DNA from 2 places in the Paenibacillus violae genome. Region 1 is predicted to be linked to the other one. Evidence: riboswitches for the same ligand, from Rfam matches in the RefSeq annotation. Region 1 holds a riboswitch; the other holds the start of a gene.
The links. A riboswitch is a leader RNA that binds a small molecule or an ion and turns the genes downstream of it on or off. The one in region 1 is predicted to bind cyclic di-AMP.
Positions count from the first base shown of each region.

Region 2: linked by a shared signal. The riboswitch ahead of RQP52_RS18060 (CAP domain-containing protein) and the one ahead of RQP52_RS08890 (hypothetical protein) in region 1 are both predicted to bind cyclic di-AMP.

Region 1 is NZ_JAWCUD010000002.1:423,792-429,246, forward strand. Features, by position in the region: gene RQP52_RS08875 (glycoside hydrolase family 26 protein) at 1-173, shown strand, start outside; gene gudD (glucarate dehydratase) at 265-1,632, opposite strand; gene RQP52_RS08885 (alpha/beta fold hydrolase) at 1,808-2,671, shown strand; gene RQP52_RS08890 (hypothetical protein) at 2,723-3,106, opposite strand; cyclic di-AMP (ydaO/yuaA leader) riboswitch at 3,193-3,330, opposite strand; gene RQP52_RS08895 (alpha/beta hydrolase) at 3,389-4,219, opposite strand; gene RQP52_RS08900 (MarR family winged helix-turn-helix transcriptional regulator) at 4,274-4,717, opposite strand; gene RQP52_RS08905 (oligogalacturonate lyase family protein) at 4,779-5,455, opposite strand, start outside.
Region 2 is NZ_JAWCUD010000006.1:51,765-57,219, forward strand. Features, by position in the region: gene RQP52_RS18040 (extracellular solute-binding protein) at 1-435, shown strand, start outside; gene RQP52_RS18045 (hypothetical protein) at 510-686, opposite strand; gene RQP52_RS18050 (ATP-dependent DNA ligase) at 884-1,714, shown strand; gene RQP52_RS18055 (alpha/beta-type small acid-soluble spore protein) at 1,776-2,006, opposite strand; cyclic di-AMP (ydaO/yuaA leader) riboswitch at 2,186-2,321, shown strand; gene RQP52_RS18060 (CAP domain-containing protein) at 2,326-3,021, shown strand; gene RQP52_RS18065 (GerAB/ArcD/ProY family transporter) at 3,084-4,160, opposite strand; gene RQP52_RS18070 (hypothetical protein) at 4,177-4,404, opposite strand; gene RQP52_RS18075 (Ger(x)C family spore germination protein) at 4,416-5,455, opposite strand, start outside.

The sequences.
Region 1 (5,455 bases):
GGGGTGAACCCCCATTTGCTATCGCCATTTACCAAGGCAATCAGCTTCTTGGCGTCAGTTATGAGGCTCCCTGGGATATAGACATTCAAGTGAATGTGGAATCAGCGGCAGAACCTTGGTACGCCGTCGCTTACAATGATAAGATGGAGCCCACTGCTGTCAGCAAAAACTAAATGAAATTGGAGTTTTCTATTTTATTTTCACTGAACATAGGCAAAAATAGCCGCTGTTTCCTCTATTCAGGAAACAGCGGCTATCTATTATCTATCTCAAAAGGCAAGGTCGTTTGTGGTCAAATTTCCAATTGGGAATATAAAATTGCATGGCCAGCGCATCATCACGCGCTCCCAAGCCCTCTTGGTTGTATAGCTGATGCGCCTTTTCAATGGCTTCCATGTCAATTTCTACTCCCAGACCCGGCTTGCTCGGAACATCCACCATGCCCCCAACAATCTGAAACGGCTCCTTGGTTAACTGCTGTCCATCCTGCCAAATCCAGTGTGTATCAATGGCCGTAATTTTCCCCGGCGCTGCGGCTGCCACATGGGTAAACATCGCAAGCGATATATCAAAATGGTTGTTCGAGTGAGATCCCCATGTAAGCCCCCATTCCTGACACATCTGAGCTACTCTAACAGAGCCCTGCATCGTCCAGAAATGTGGATCAGCTAACGGAATGTCGACAGATTGCAGCTGAATCGTATGGCCCATCTGGCGCCAATCGGTAGCGATCATGTTCGTTGCCGTTGGAAGGCCTGTCTCACGCCGGAACTCGGCCATGATCTCACGGCCTGAATAACCGTTTTCTGCACCGCATGGGTCTTCCGCATAAGCCAATATGTGATGCTGATCACGGCATAGGTGAATCGCCTCAGCTAAAGACCATGCCCCGTTAGGGTCAAGTGTAATTCTGGCTTGAGGGAAACGTTCCGCCAGCGCAGTGACCGCTTCAATCTCCTCCTCACCGCGCAGGACGCCACCTTTTAACTTAAAATCGTTAAAGCCATATCGTTGATACGCCGCTTCGGCAAGTTTCACCACGGCTTCAGGTGTAAGCGCTTCCTCGTGACGCAGTCGAAACCAGTCATTCGGAGCATTTTCAGCGCCCTGATACGGAAGGTTTGTCCGATTTCGGTCCCCCACATAGAACAAGTAGCCTAACATTTCTACTTTATCGCGCTGTTGACCTTCTCCTAGCAATGCTGCAACCGGTACATCCAAGAATTTACCTAAGAGATCAAGTAATGCCGCTTCCAACGCCGAAACGGCGTGTATTGTGATGCGTAGATCAAAAGTCTGCAAACCGCGTCCTCCCAGATCCCGATCAGCGAATTGCTTGCGAACTTTAGTAAGAATGTTATTGTATTGGCCGATCGATTGACCGATAACCAGTGGGCTTGTGTCTTCAAGCGTTTTACGAATATTCTCGCCGCCCGGTACTTCACCAACGCCCGTATGACCTGCACTGTCTTTGAGGATAACGATGTTACGTGTAAAGAATGGAGCATGCGCTCCACTTAGATTGAAGAGCATACTATCGTGCCCTGCAACTGGAATTACTTTTAGTTCGGTAATAATTGGCGTGCTGGACGCTTGATTTCTCGATTGCTCATTTAGCAGTTCTTGTTTCATGGCTGATCTCTCCCTTTCCAATGGATGAATACCAGTTTAATGAAGATGACAACTAATTCGCATAACTTAAGTTAAATTGTACCACGTCATCTAGCTCCTAAGTACTTAAATAACTTTTATTCACATATTTTTGTTAGGGAATAATATGCGCTTCGCTGGAGAGGACGTTGAAATGATGATTCATTATAAAAAAATGAAGATCGACGGCTGGGAGTTATTTTTTCGCCAAGCCGGTAGTCCGTACAACCCAACCATCATCCTTCTTCATGGTTTTCCAAGCTCATCCCATATGTTCAGGGATTTGATTCCTCAACTCACAGACCGATTTCATGTCATTGCTCCTGACTATCTAGGGTACGGAAATAGCAGTATGCCTTCCGTTGAAGAATTTGCGTACACCTTTGAGAATCTATCACTTATGATTGAAAAGCTTATAGATAATCTCTGTATTTCTCACTATATTTTGTACACCCATGATTATGGAGGTCCTATCGGCTTCAGACTGGCTGTACGGAATCCGCATCGTATTCTAGGATTCGTTATTCAGAATGCTGTGGTTAGTGAAGACGGATTAGGGAAACCGTTCGATCTTTTCAAAGCACTTTGGGCGGATCGAAATCCTGCAACTGAAGCGGCCTTTGCCCAGCTTGCAACCTTTCATTTTACAAAAATGCAGTATGTAACGGGCGTGTGTCATCCCTATCGAATTAGTCCCGATGGTTACCTAATGGACCAGTTATTTTTGGATCGACCCGGTAATAGCCAAATTCAGTTGGAATTGGGCTACGATTATCGGACCAACGTCGAACAATACCCTGTTTGGCAGCAATACTTGCGAACTTATCAACCTCCTACGCTTATAACCTGGGGCAAAAATGATTTTATTTTTACGGTGCAAGGAGCTCTTGCTTTCGGAGAACTATTAACATGTGTGGAAACTCACTTTTTATGCGGGGGACATTTTGTTCTGGAAGAGCAAAGTCAGCAAGTTGCGGAGCTTATCAAGTGCTTTTTTGGCCGTATCTATGCGCGAAAATAAACGAAAAAGGAGCTGCCGTCAGGCAAGCTCCTTCTCTATTGTTGAAAATCGTTAATTCGTATGGCTGATGTACGCTCTGAGGCAAGGATACGGACCACTGAAAATATGCGCCATGGCTACGATAAAGTTAAGGTGATCCAGTAAAATTTGGAGAGTGGTTCCGACGAGATGGGCTAGCGATTGTTCAACCGCTAATTCCTTTTCTGAACTCAGTTGGTTAAGCAGCTCATTATTTTGAGCGACCGTTTTACTAATTTCCATTAACGTCTGTGTTTCGACGTCTGATGGCCGGTAAGCCAAATTCGGAAATTGAATGTCGTACGTCTCCAACCGCTGTTTCAAATGAAGAATCTCATGTTGGCGCTGTACGGAATCGTTGGCTCTCTTCCATGGAAAAAGATTCTTCCATTCTTTGGTTACTTTCATAAGCAGCATGTCTAGTTCCTCCTATTTTCTCTAGAAGAGAAAAAGGAAGCGAGGGAATAGAACCTCAAATCACAATGTTCCATTGAATGTTTCTATCCATTTCTTTCTACGCTGACGAAGTTAGCTGACGGATTCGGGTTGAAAGTTAACCCTAACACTTCACTTTGTGTACTCACCCCAGGAAACTTGGTTCCCCCGCTTCTTTAATCTAAAGAATTAAGCGTATTTTATCAATTTACTCCAATGTATACCGAGAAGCAATAGTAATATTTTCTTATCTATTCAATGTCCTTAGTCATACATCCCTTGTAACCATAACATGATCCGATCTACTACCTCCATATATCTTTGCCCAACAAGCAATCCGGTGTGAGTCGTATCCCAAAGTCCTGTATACTCTGCATGGAGATGCTCCGCTGTCGCCTTTCCCCGCCGGTCATCCTCTTCACGATTAATTGCTTTAATAACCAAGGCTGGATTAACCATCAAACTGCTGTCTATCGATATCCCACCGCTTGCCCCCAAAGAGAAATAAAAATCGTTAAATGCTTTTAATGACTCCACAGTTATATACTTTCTCTGAAAATTAATGTCATCCATTGATTCATCTATACTGGAATTCTCTTCTCGGGATGGTGCGGGCATTAATACTCCTGTTGTCCTTCTAGCTATTTCTTTGTAGGGTACAGCTTCATAAACTTCCTTACTTATGCTTGTATCGATCACCACTAAGCCTGCAAGTTCGTTGGTTTCAGCCAGCTTCTGGCTCAAAATTCCTCCCATGCTAAATCCTATGAGTATCGGTGGAGCCTCACACTCGGCCAAAACCTCTTTCATATCCTCCAAATAATCTTCGAATGTTACATTTGTCAAATCGAGCACTCTACTTTTGTAGTGACCTCTCAAATTCATAACATAGCAATTCCATCCCTTGTTTATAAAGTGTGGGATGTATTTGCTCCACATCCAACTGCCCGTGTAGGCACCGTGTACAAATAAAAGCGGAGGTTTTTGGGAGGCTTCCTTCGGTAGCTCCTCTCCCTCGAAAATTTCTATAAATAGATCATTTTCTCCGATATATTTCACACGATGATCTGGCAAATCTTTTGTATAATCTTTCATGATAAGTTTCACCTCGTTATATAGTTTGACATCAAACTATTAGTCTAAAAAAATTTAAAAATTGTTATAAATTTTCGTTAGAATTCTCAGTAATTCTTCCTTTTCTTTATCCGTAATGTCCATGTAAAATACATCTAACATTTTTTCTGAGATGGTTTCAAATATCGGTTTCAGTTCCTCCCCTTTTGGCGTTAAGGCAACATAGACGACCCTTGAATCTACGGTGTCCCTTTCCTTTGTCACGTATCCTAGACGGACCAATTTATCTACGAGTGCAGTCACTGTAGACTTATCTTTATCAATTTTCTTGGCAATCTCCGCCATAGTCAATCTAGGCATCTTAAATAGAGCAAAGATAATATCCCCATGTGAAATGGCAATATCGTCGACCCCATATTTCGCCATCTCGGCTATGATAAACCGATTGGTCTTTTCTCTGATTCTGGAAATAATTGATACAGCGTCTCTTGGTTTCATATCTGTATTATAGTTTGACATCAAACTAATGTCAAATATATTTGAGGCAGCCGATGCAACTAGCCGGCTGCCTCGAACATTGTCACAAATCCACTTTATACATACAAGGAACGCCCTCCATATCAGAGGTAAAGATGATAAATGTGCCATCTGGAGAAAAAGCCGGATGCGGATGAGCATCCTGTGTGTTACCGTATGACTTCCAGCTAGTTCCATGGGAGCATAAACGCTCTTCTTGCCTCCGTTCTACATCCACTAAATAGATGAAGTGCTGCTCGGGCAGCTGCCCGTCCCCGACGATCATCGTATGATTGGCATTCGAAATAAAGTGGCAATACTTAGAGCAATTCATCCAGATTTCTTCCTCTAATGTCTCCGAGTCCATGAAACGGATACTTTCGTGATAGAGATCATCTTTATGTCTGTACACATAAGCGAATCTAGAGCCATCGGCAAGCCAATATTCATGTGTGATGAGCTCATCATGCGTCTGTTCCTTCGCACAGCGCAGCAGCGTCCCGTCCTTTTGGACTAGCCAGAGTCTGGCATCAATCAAATGCCCAGGACCTTCATGACAAAATAAAATGGTTGATGGGTCATTGGGACGAATTTGCGGATGCCCCAGCCAGCAGTCCAGCTCCTCATGCGCGATATGGCTGGTTCGCTGTTCGATATCCAGGTAGATGATTCGGCAGTGCGGCTTCGCTGCCCATTGTGGCTCGAAGTTGGACCAGTCCCCTTTGCCCGGTACAACATCCT
Region 2 (5,455 bases), on a different contig from region 1:
TCCGATCAGAAGATGTTGGATTTGCTGGGCTGGGGCATCGAAGGCAAACACTATAAGATCGAAGACGGCAAGCCGGTATTTATTGACCAAAAGCTGCAGGACACCGAAGTAGGCTCCAGTTATCTGCAGCTTCAAATCGCCAAGTATACGGCAAAAACGACGGGGAAAGAAACACCGCTCATGGAGAAATACGGCAAAATGATTAAAGAGAACGAGGCTATCGCGGTCAATAACCCGACGAATCCGCTCGTTTCCGAGACACAAACGACCAAAGGCAGCGAGCTGAAGCCGATCATTGACGACGCCCGTACGAAGTATATCTTGGGTAAAATCGATGAAGCAGGCTGGAAGCAAGCTATCGAGCAGTGGAGAAAAGCCGGCGGCGATAAAGTCATTGAAGAGTTCAGCGCGCAATACGCGAAGAGCGGCAAGTAAGGCAGCAAAATAGCAGAGGCGGCCCTAAGGTAGAGAGATCTACTTTAAGGACCGCCTCTTATGCGTATGACAGTTTAATTCCATCCTTTAGCAACCATCGGTTTCTTCTTCGTTTTCTTGAACAATCTATAAAATAAGCCGAGTTCCTTTTTCCGTTTGAGTGTGGCTTTGATACCTTCAAGCAGCAGCATTGATCTAAGTTCGTCGCGACGGTTTAACGTATGCAGTCTTTTGATAAATAGCTTGTCCATGCGAACATCCCTCCCATTCATCTATCTCCATTATAAACGGGATCTGCGAATTTGATTGTCGCTTTGTAGAGAGGGATTGCACTTGTTTTGTCGAAACTGGAGCGGGTAGCCCTCGATTTCCTTCAAGTCCCTATAGGCAGATGAATCACTGTACAGTATTATCTAACTTAGGGTGATATCATATGTTCATTTCTCCTATGCTTTTGCAAGACGCCAAAGATAATAGACCTTATAACAGCAAACATCATATTGCAGAACTTAAGTTTGACGGTTTTAGGTGCATTCTTTCTAATTTGGACAAACTCTATGTATATACGAAAGACAAGCAATTGGTTACGCATAAATTTCCTGAGCTGTTCCAATGCCCGATTCCCGAGGGAACGATCCTTGACGGTGAATTGGTTATTTTGGATGATCAAGGTAAACCGGACTTTGAAGCGATGTCAGCTAGATTTTTAAATCCGACAGACTTATCGCCTGTTGTATTTTTTGCATTTGATATTTTAAAATACAAGGGAATTGATGTCACTGAATTACCCTTGCTTAAACGCAAGGAGCTGTTGGAGCAAGCTTTCATCGAGAATGACAGGTACAAAAGGGTGAAGGTTTACGAGGGTAAAGCGGTGGATTATTTTGAGAAAATCCGGCAGGATGGGCTTGAGGGCATCATTTTGAAGTCGAAAAAAGAAAATTTCAAGTACGAGAGCAACAAGCGCTCCAGGCAATGGCAAAAAGTGATTAACTGGACTTATGCAGATGTTTATATTTCTGGTTACAGGAAAAATAATTTTGCTTTGCTGGCGTCCATTGATTCAGCGAATGGTTTGAAGATTCCGGTTGGGGTGATTGAGACCGGGGTAACGCCTCTGCATCAAAAGGCGCTCGATGGCGTGAAGCACCGCTTAGTCTACAAAGAGGACAATCATTTTGCTTATATGGAACCGCGGCTAATGGCCAAAATTAAGACGAAAAATTGGACGAGAAACGGAAGGCTTCGTTCGCCGGTTTTCATGGAATTTGTGATGTAAAAAAAGACTGGATCACCAAGGAGGAAGTGGTGGTGCAGTCTTTTCTCTGTACATGCTGTTGTTACATGCGTCTAAAGTTACCGGTGCTGCCGCTTAGCTGCTGCTCAGCGATTTGAATCAATCTTCTCGTAATGTGTCCGCCGATTGCGCCGGTATCACGAGTAGCCATGTAGCCATAATACCCGTCCTGAGGAATCTGAATACCTAGTTCCTGAGCGACCTCGTATTTCATTTGCTCAAGAGCTGATTTTGCTTGTTGCACAAGTAATGTATTGCTTCTACTGCTAGCCATTTGGATTCACTCCTTTATTTGGTGTATGAGTATTTTGTGGAAGTTATGGTTTTTTATTCATGGTTGTTGGAAAATTTTTTGTGGATCGATGATTACGCTTTCATAAAACGTTGGAAAATTTTGCGGCATGTTTTCGGAAAAACCCCGTGTTACAATCGGAAAGATCGATTATGGTCAAAAAACTTAGAAGGCCGAAGCTTCTTTGAAAGCACGGGGGACCCAATCTTTGGGGTGAAGTCGCTATGAACGCGACCGGGTGATTACTCTTTGACCCGAATCCGACAGCTAACCTCGCAGGCCGCAAAAAGGAGAGATTTCTATGTTAAAACGTTATAAACAGCTAGTCGTAACCGGTGCTATTGGACTAAGCGTCCTAATGAGTTCCAGCGCAGCCATGGCGGCATCCGCCACGTACACGGTGTCAGACAACGATACCATGTGGTTGATCTCCCAGAAGTATGGCGTAAGTCTCACTTCGCTGATTCAGGCTAACCCTCAGGTTGCCAACCCGAATGTGATCTGGTCTGGGATGACGTTGAACCTTCCTGGCAGCACAGGGACAAGCGGCGGCTCTCAAACACCAGCCCCGTCAGTGCCTGCTCCATCTACACCAGCTGCCCCATCAACGCCAGCTACATCTGCGCAATCCGCTTTTGCCAGCCAAGTCGTTACATTAGTTAACCAGGAACGTGTAAAAGCTGGGCTACAAGCGCTCACCAGCGATAGCGCCCTTACAGCTATGGCGTTGGATAAAGCCAAAGATATGTACAACAACGACTATTTTGATCATACGTCGCCGACCTATGGGTCACCTTTTGATATGATGAGCACTTATGGTATTCCTTATTCCTATGCAGGTGAGAACATTGCTAAAGGACAACCTACACCAGAGGCCGTAATGGAGGCCTGGATGAACAGTACGGGGCACCGTGAAAATATTTTGAACCCCAATTACACAAAAATTGGCGTCGCCTATTATAACGGAGAATGGGTGCAGGAATTTATCAGCAACTAATGCTCTATAGCGAATCCAAAAAACAACCCTTGTGATTCCCCAGTCGGGAATTCGCAAGGGTTTTATTTATATTTCAACTTGGCAACTCCCCACATCAAGAGTGGCAGAATGATCCCATGGAGGGGTAATAAATAAGGAATCGCGATTTTTTGTGGAAATAACACGGAACTATCGATAAAGTCCCGAGGGATCAAGGTAAGCAGCGCGATAACCGGTGCTACGAACCAAATCATACGTCGCCATTTTTTAAGGCCGAAACTTTGAGCTGTTCCATATGTACACACGAAAAAGTAGAGAGATACTTTAGTGAACACACTAATAATCCAGATGGCGATAACAAAGGAATCCAGGTTTTGAAAAAAGTCGAAATAGGAAATATAACGAATCAAATTAAAATAAGGATAGGTTTGGCCCGAAGGGGCGATGTGTCCAAATACGGAAAGGATTAAGAAAGTCGAAATGCTTGTTAACAGACCAGCAGCAGCAACCCCGAGTATGGCTGGTTTCACCCCATCTTGAGGCTTTGATAGAAAGCCCATGATGACGAGCAGAAGGATGCAGTCTCCAAGAAACGTTGAAGTCGGCAGCGCTCCTTTTAAGATTGTCATCGCACCGGTATCCACATAGAAGGGAAGGATATTGTTAATATGGACATTTTTTAGGCTCAGCAAGAGAGGAATAGCAATCCCAAGAAGGGTTAAAGGTCCTAAGATTTCGCAGCATCTCGCGATAACCTCTATCCCCGAGAAAGTTACATAAATCGCAACGAGGAGCATGCCTAGCATCGGGACAAGGATTGGAGTTTTGGGCAGAATAGTCGCAACGATGAACTCTGCGTACTGCCTTATAATGATAGCAAGCACGCTGTACCAGTAGATGAAATACACCACCGTAACCGTATAGCCGATGTATCGACCAAATAATCTCTTTGAAAATTCAACGATGGTTTGTCCTGGATGATATAGACTCAACCGTGAGCAAACATAAGCGACCCCTGCACCTATTCCGGTTGCGCAAACGGTTGAAAGCCAGGCATCTTGCTTCGCAGTTTGGATAGATGGATTTATTGTCAGTAAAATGGTCATCCCCAGCTGCATGGTCAATATCATCCAGAATAATTGTTTCCCGCCAATCTGCATGTCCGTAAGTGCTCCTTTAATGATCTAAAAGTTTACCAAGAGGGTAGAAAATGTAATTTACCAACTGCGTCGGACCTGGCATTCCCGGATTCATAACTAAAGCGATCGCTAGAATCCAGCATAAGGCTAAAATAGAGAGATAAGCCGCTTTCTCTTTGGTCGGCCTGTTTTTCAAGCGAAACCATTGAAAGAGAGTGATGATCAGGCACGCGGCCATGCATATGGGAATGTCATTGGATGTCATTGGATATACTCCTATTCCTCTTCCTTTTCTTTTTCCTCTCGGGATCGAGAAGACTTGATGCTGGATAGCCCAGGACGCAGCATTCTGGCATCCGATTGTACAGTAACTTCGACGTTTGGGAAGATCTCGTTCCAACGTTTTTGGTTTTGCCGCCATTCCTTAGGGTACGCTCGGTGGAATTCCCCAGCGAAATCAAAAATGTCCGCTTTGTAACCTTGCTGAACCTTTCGCAAAGCGACTGCGACACGCTCTTCAATATCGTCATTCATAGCGGCTTCTACACGTTTAACAGCTTGGTGATCGGAGGCGAGATCCAGTGAAGTTGTATTTTGCAGGGCATCATCTTCCGTATGAATCCAGACGTTCATGCGCCACTTGCCATTTTCGATGATTGGCTGCAGTTTCGTCTTGCTTTTCAATAGTCGAAGGGAAACATGGCCGGAGGTACCTTCCGGCGTCACAGTAACGACGGCTGTTTTAATCTCGTCCCTGAGCCATAGCAGGCCGCGGGTGGTTGGATCGTCAATGGTGCCGACCATCTTATCGTCTTTGAATACAGCCGTATAATTGGTGAAACTCCCTGTGTCGTCGTGATTTCTCGGGGTGTTTGCCGCCAGAAGTTCAATATAAGGCAGGGCGGCAGCACTGGACGGATTCCCCAACATTTGTGCCAAATCCGCCAACGTTACACTAAGGATGATTTTACTCTTGCCAATCTCCCTCATGATCTCTGAGGAGTTTCGCTCCAGCCGTGTATTCATCTCGAGAATTTCGCGTGCGCTTCCTTTGCAAACATACATAAAGGAACGCTCTCGCGGCTGAGGCGCTCTCATTAAGTAATCGACCTCGTCTCGAACTCCTTGTCGTGCCACAGACTCACCGAAAATAATAATTTCGGTATGACCCCAGAAAATTTTGCGCGGCATCTTCTCTTGAATCTTAGAAATCGCATCAGCAATATCTACGCCTACCGCGGATTTGACGAGGGAAGTTTGAATGCTGCCTCCTTTGTTGCTGCTTTCCAAACCGCCGCCACCGCCGCCGGGACTTC